Regions from separate parts of the Pseudoduganella sp. jia 12 genome, predicted to be linked through region 2. Evidence: riboswitches for the same ligand, from Rfam matches in the RefSeq annotation. Region 2 holds a riboswitch; the other holds the start of a gene.
What was found. Region 2 has a riboswitch for thiamine pyrophosphate ahead of thiC (phosphomethylpyrimidine synthase ThiC). Riboswitches for the same ligand answer to the same signal wherever they lie in the genome.

Region 1: another riboswitch for thiamine pyrophosphate. It lies ahead of ACY65G_RS02225 (TonB-dependent receptor); the one in region 2 lies ahead of thiC (phosphomethylpyrimidine synthase ThiC).

The regions. Positions count from the first base shown of each region.
Region 1 is NZ_JBUXKP010000001.1:537,533-540,937, reverse strand. Features, by position in the region: gene ACY65G_RS02225 (TonB-dependent receptor) at 1-1,721, opposite strand, end outside; TPP riboswitch at 1,814-1,934, opposite strand; gene ACY65G_RS02220 (ferritin family protein) at 2,068-2,376, shown strand; gene ACY65G_RS02215 (Imm26 family immunity protein) at 2,401-2,856, shown strand; gene ACY65G_RS02210 (GFA family protein) at 2,871-3,284, shown strand; gene ACY65G_RS02205 (RNA polymerase sigma factor) at 3,281-3,405, opposite strand, start outside.
Region 2 is NZ_JBUXKP010000005.1:96,957-100,361, reverse strand. Features, by position in the region: gene thiC (phosphomethylpyrimidine synthase ThiC) at 1-1,554, opposite strand, end outside; TPP riboswitch at 1,621-1,727, opposite strand; gene ACY65G_RS12585 (hypothetical protein) at 1,824-2,504, shown strand; gene ACY65G_RS12580 (methyl-accepting chemotaxis protein) at 2,709-3,405, shown strand, end outside.

The DNA of each region.
Region 1 (3,405 bases), on a different contig from region 2:
CTCAATGCGGCCAGCGAGGCGCCGACCGTCAGCTCGCGCGTGGCCTTGCCCTGCGCGGTGAATTCAAAGCCGCGGTGCTCGGCCTGGCCGTTGCGCACGAAGGTATTGGCGGCGTCGGTATATTCCAGGCCCCGCTCGATCCGGAACAGGGCGGCCGTATAGCTGATGCCGTTCAACTCGGCCTTGGCGCCGATTTCCACCTGCTTCGACTTCGACGGAGAGAGGGCGCGATCTTCGTTTTCCGTGCCGAGCGGCGCGACGCCGCCGTGCTGGAGGCCGCGCGCGTAGGTGGCGTATAACGCCACGTTGCTGCGCGGGCTGTAGACCAGCGCCACGTTCGGCAGCCAGAAATTGGCGCTGCTCGGCACCACGCCCAGTTCATCGCGCTTCAGTTTCACGTAGCGCGCGCCCGCATGCAGGGTCAGCTCGCTCGTGATGCCCACGATGTCCTGCACGAACAGGGCGCGTTCGTTGTCCTTGCGGCGCACCGATGCGGGACCGGTTTCCAGTTCGCTCCTCGGGGGCACGGCCACCGGGCGGTAGATATTGCTGGTGCCAGCCAGCTCATAGACGTCGTCGCCCCAGCTTTCCTTGTTGCCGTAGAAGGCGAAGCCGGTCGACAGGTCGTGGGTCATGGTGCCGGTGGCGAAGCGGCCCTGCAGCATCGCCTGCGCGGTAAGCGGCTTCTTCTGTTCATCGAGGCTGCGATAGTCGTACACGTCGTAGTCGCCGTTGCCGCAGAAGCCGGGCCACAGCAACTCGGCCGAGCAGCCATATGGGAACGCGGTGTAGTCATCGCGCTTGAACACGTGGCGGTTCGCCTTCACTTCGAGCTTCCAGTCCTGTGCCAGCTGGTACTGGAAGCGGGCGCCGAAGTTCATGCTTTCCGTGGCGACCGGGTAGCTCCATGGCTGGTCGTTGAGCAGCGTTGCGGCATCCACGACCGGCAGCGACACGCCGTCGATCAGCTGGAAGCCGGGTGCCGATACCTGCGATTTCTTCTGGTAGTCGGCATCGACCTGCAGCAGCGCGCGGGGAGAGATCTGCCAGTCGAACGCGCCGGACACGAAGCTGCGGCGCCCGTCCGCGCCGTCCACGTAAGAGCGCAGCCGCTCGCCGGCCACGTTGATGCGGTAGCCGAAGCGGCGGTCGTCGAAGCGGCCGCCCAGGTCCACGGTGCCCAGCAGCGTGCCGCGCTCGCTCACTTCGAACAGCACGGAGCGCAGCGTGGTATTGGTAGGGCGCTTGGTGACGAAGTTGACCACGCCACCCGGCGCGGCGACACCGGCGGTGATGCCCGCCAGGCCTTTCTGCACCTCGATGCTTTCCTTGTTTTCCAGCGGAATCTGCGTATCGGCGGAAATCGCCAGGCCATCCTTGCGATAGCTGTTCGCATTGTCCAGCTTGAAACCGCGGATCGAGAACTGTTCGGCGTACCCCACGGCGTTGTAGGCGTCGCTGATGCTCGCGTCGTAGCGCGCCGCATCGGTGGTGGAACGGATGTTCAGCGCCTGCATCTGCTCGCGCGAGATCACGCTGACGGAGGCGGGCGTAAGCAGCAGCGGCCGCTCCGAGAAGCCGGCGACGGAAGCGGTTTCCGCGCTGCCGCGCACGGCGGTGACGACGACTTCGGTCATCGCGGGTTCATCCGCCTGCTGGGCGAAAGCGGGGAAAGCCTGCGCGATGGCCAGCGCGGCGGCGGAAAAAGTGGTTTTGTTCATCGATGTGCTCTTCTCATTCTCTTCTAGTTCTCGGGAACCAGCGAGGAGCACACCAGGGGACGTTTGGAAGGGGACGAAGACTGCCTTGTGACGAACACCGCATTGCGCTTTCCTTCGCTGGCATTATCCAGATCAGGTACGAAGGGTATCTCTCACCCGGCGCAGGTCGCGTGAATCAATTCAGCAACCCGCCCAGGACCCCTAGCGAAGCCGAGAGCTTATCATAGTTGCATACAATGTCGTGCGCCATTCGTTCGCCCCTATTGTTATACTTGTGGAAACATGGACTCCGAACGACAATATTGCACTTGAATCGTCCTCAACGTTCCATGCACAGGAGACCGCCATGACGCAGGAACATGTCGTTGAAAACCGCGAGAGCCTGGATGCCCAGGTGCTCGACATGCACCGCGCGCTGACCTCGCTGGTCGACCGGATCGGCGCGCTGGACATGTATAACCAGCGCTGCGCAGCTTGCACCGACCCGGAGTTGAAGCTGGTGCTGGCGAGCCAGCGCGACAGCACGCGCCGGCATGTCGCGATGCTGCTCGAATGGGCGCGGCGGCGCGATCCCAAGCTGGACAAGGAGCTGCGCGACGCGCTGTTCAAGGCCGGTCCGATCGCCGCCCAATACCGCTACGATGAGAACATGTAAGGCAGTCCACATAATGAGAATCGAATGAAGCAGCCGTACCACGAAGGAAGCTGGTTTGCCGTCCCCCTGATCAACGGCGGCTACGCAGCCGGGCTCGTTGCCCGCATGTCCCCGCAGGGGAAGATCATGCTGGCCTACCTGTTCGGGCCGAAACGCGCCGTGATGCCCACGCTCGCCGATGTGCTGGCGCTGAAGGCGGGCGATGCCGTCAAGGCGATCCGCACGGGCGACATGGCGCTGGCCAATGGCCGCTGGCCGGTGCTTGGCGAGGCCGACCATTTCGACCGCAACGACTGGCCGGTACCCGTGTTCATCCGGCGCTCCGATGCGCTCAAGCGCGCCTGGCAGGCCACCTATGCGGACGATCCGGCCAAGCCCGAACGCGAAGTGTCGGTGCCGTATGAAACGGCGGGCCTGGAAAGCGATTCGCTGTTCGGTTATGGGTCGACCGAGCTGCTGCTGACCAAGCTGCTGGAATAGCAGGCGGAGGAATCATGCACCAGGGGGGCTGTTTTTGCGGTGCCGTGCGCTACCTGGTCACGGCCAACGTGTTCAACAGCACGCTGTGCCATTGCACGATGTGCCGCCGCGCCAGCGGGGCGCCGTGCGTGGCATGGTTCTCGGTGCCGCGGGCCGGCCTGCATTTTTCTTCCGGCAGCCCGGCCTGGTACCATTCCAGCCCCGGCGTGCGCCGCGGCTTCTGCGCGGCCTGCGGCACGCAGCTGACGTTCGAGGACGATGCCTGTCCCGGCGAACTCGATGTCACCACGGCCAGCCTGGACGATCCCGAACCCGTGCCGCCCGGCGACCATACCTACATGCAGAGCCACCTGCGCTGGCTGCAACTGGCCGACAGCCTGCCGCGCTACCTGCGCACGCGCGGCGAGGGCGCTCGCGAAGTTCCCTAGTTTGCCTGGTCCCTCCCGGCTGGCAGCGACTGGCAGGCGGCCGCGCGCGACAGCAGCAGCGTGCGTTCGCGTTCGTTCTGCGTGAGCTCCGCCGCGCGCAGGAATTCGGCGCGCGCTTCCT
Region 2 (3,405 bases):
GATCATGCCTTCCTTGACGTCGTCCTTGTTCGGCAGGCCCAGGTGTTCCTTCGGCGTCACGTAGCACAGCATCGCGGTGCCGTACCAGCCGATCTGCGCGGCGCCGATGCCGGAGGTGATATGGTCGTAGCCCGGCGCGATATCGGTGGTCAACGGGCCAAGCGTGTAGAACGGCGCCTCGCCGCATTGCTCCAGCTGCAGGTCCATGTTCTCCTTGATCAGCTGCATCGGCACGTGGCCGGGGCCTTCGATCATCACCTGCACGTCGTGCTTCCAGGCGACTTGCGTGAGTTCGCCCAGCGTCCTCAGTTCGCCCAGCTGGGCATCATCGTTGGCGTCGTAGATCGAGCCGGGGCGCAGGCCATCGCCCAGGCTGAACGACACGTCGTACGCCTTCATGATCTGGCAGATGTCTTCGAAATGGGTGTACAGGAAGTTTTCCTTGTGGTGCGCCAGGCACCACTTGGCCATGATCGAGCCGCCGCGCGACACGATGCCGGTGAGCCGGTTCGCCGTCAGCGGCACGTAGCGCAGCAGCACGCCGGCGTGGATCGTGAAGTAGTCGACGCCCTGCTCCGCCTGCTCGATCAGCGTGTCGCGGAAGATCTCCCATGTCAGGTCCTCGGCCTTGCCGTTGACCTTTTCCAGCGCCTGGTAGATCGGTACGGTGCCGATCGGCACCGGGCTGTTACGCACGATCCATTCGCGCGTTTCATGGATATGCTTGCCGGTGGACAGGTCCATCACCGTGTCGCCACCCCAGCGGATCGCCCACGTCATCTTCTCCACTTCCTCGCCGATCGACGATGTGACGGCGGAGTTGCCGATATTGGCATTGACCTTCACGAGGAAATTGCGGCCGATGATCATCGGCTCCAGTTCCGGGTGGTTGATGTTGGCGGGGATGATCGCGCGGCCGCGGGCGATTTCCTCGCGCACGAATTCGGCCGTGATTTCCTGCGGGATGGCGGCGCCGAACGACTCGCCGCGGTGCTGGCGGCCCAGCAGGTCCGCCATCCTCGTGCCCAGCGGGCCCGCGGCACGCATGGCATCGATGTACTCGCGCCGGCGCATGTTTTCGCGGATCGCCACGTATTCCATCTCGGGCGTGACGATGCCGCGCCGTGCGTAATGCATCTGCGTCACGCAGGCGCCGGCTTTCGCGCAGCGCGGCGTGCGGTGCAGGTCGAAGCGCAGCGCATCGAGCGACGCATCGGCCAGGCGTGCCTTGCCGTAATCGGACGTCGGGCCAGCCAGCTCCTCGGTATCGCCGCGCTCGGCGATCCAGGCGGCGCGCACCGAGGCCAGGCCGGCACGGATGTCGATCGGCACCGCCGGATCCGTGTACGGGCCGGAGGTGTCGTACACCGTCACCGGCGGATTGACTTCGTGGCCGAACGAGGCGGACGTATCCGCCTGGGTGATTTCGCGCATCGGCACGCGGATGTCCGGCCGGCTGCCGGTCACGTAGATCTTGCGGGAATTGGGCAGCGGCGCGATGGCGGCGCTGTCGACTTCGGCCGTACTGGCCAAGAACTTTTGATGGGCGTTCATGTTATGGCTCCTTTGGGCAGGAGCCAGCAAAGGAGACCTGGACGTGCACAGCCGTGCGGCATGGGTGCGACGATCCTTGTGCTTCCCTTCGCTGGCATTATCCAGATCAGGTTCGGAGGGTATTTCTCACCCGCAGACGGCTGTAGCCGCGCGCAGGACCCCTAGCGTTTGCCGCCTTCGTTGAAAGCAGCGGTGCCATTATAGGCATGAACCGTGCATTTACTGCAAGCACTAACGCCTATAATCGGTATCTCGACGAAAGGATAACGATGCACAAATGGGTAGCCGCCGTGCTGGCGGCGGCAATGCAGGCGGGTGCGATGGCGGCGGCGCCGGAATCGAGGACGGCCACGCCGGAGGAGCAGGCGTCGTTCTTCGACTGGTACAACAGCCGGCAGCAGGAGAGCCGCGGGCTGCTGCGGCCGCAGTTCACCGTGACGCGCGATGGCGACAAACCCGGGAAGCGCGGAAAACGCGGCAAGCGCCGCGTCACCGCCACCGTCGACGGCCCGGCGCAGCGCGCGGTACTGCCGCTGTGCCGCCAGCCGCGCGCGGTGTACGAATACGATCCGCGTGCCCGCACGGAGGCGCGCTGGAGCGAAGCCGGTCCGCCGCAAACACTCGTGTGGATCCATCACCAGCCCCAGTGCGGCGCCCAGCCCGATGCGCCGGTACGCCTGTTCCAGCCGCTGGCCGAGATGGATATCCTGATGCTGCTCCAGAACCATCCGGCCATCCTCGGCAGCGCGCGCCTGCTGATGGCGGGAAACACGTCGTGCGCGCCGTCGCGCTCGCGCGGCTACCGGCTCACTGGCCTCGACCGTGGCAAGGATGGCTTGCCCGTGATGGTGTTCCAGAACGATATCGCCGGCGAAGCCCGCGTCTCGGTGCGGCGCACCCGCAACGAACTGCTGCCGTGGAGCGTGACCTGCCCCGGACCAAGCAGCTAGCAGCTACCCGCCAATTGTTGCTCACAGGATACAAATCACTGTTCTTCGCCACGTCTCTCTGATAAGCTTGCATCCGACTTCCGACGGCCCTGTCCCAGCCGTTTTCGATGCCGCAGCAGCGGCATCGCCAACCCGTCTCCCAGCCAGCGCGACGCATGCCGATGCCCGGCATCCTGACCAGAACCGACAAGAAAGCGAGCGAACATGCGGATAAACCTGCCCGTTACCGGCCAAGAAATCCTCCTCGAAGAAGGCAAGACCATCGTTTCCACGACGGACTTGCAAGGCAACATCACCTACGCGAATCCGTACTTCATCGACATTTCGGGATTCACCGAGGAAGAGCTGATCGGCGCGCCGCAGAATATCCTGCGCCATCCGGACATGCCGGCCGAAGCGTTCGCCGACCTGTGGAACGCGATCCGCCGCGGCTTTCCCTGGACGGGCATGGTCAAGAACCGTTGCAAGAACGGCGACTTCTACTGGGTGATGGCGAACGTCACGCCGGTGATCGAGAACGGCAAACCGGTCGGCTACATGTCCGTGCGCACCCGGCCGAGCCGCGAGATGGTTGCCGAGGCAGCGAAGGCTTATGCCGCATTCAAGGATGGCAAGGCACAGGGCCTGCGTATCAGTCGCGGCAAGGTGGTGGCCGATGGTCCGCTGCATCGCCTGATTGCCGCCATGCGCCCGTCGCTGCAGACACGCCTGGTGCTGGCCGGCGCGCTGCCGGCCGTGGTGCTGGGCGCTTGCGCGGCCAGCCTGTTCGGCAACGGCAGCAATGCGCTGGCCACGATCGCCACGCTCGCGGCCCTGGCCTCGCTGTACCTGGGCTGGACGCTGCACGACTCGATCGCCGCACCGCTGCGCACGGCCACCGCGCTGGCGCGGCAGATGGCCG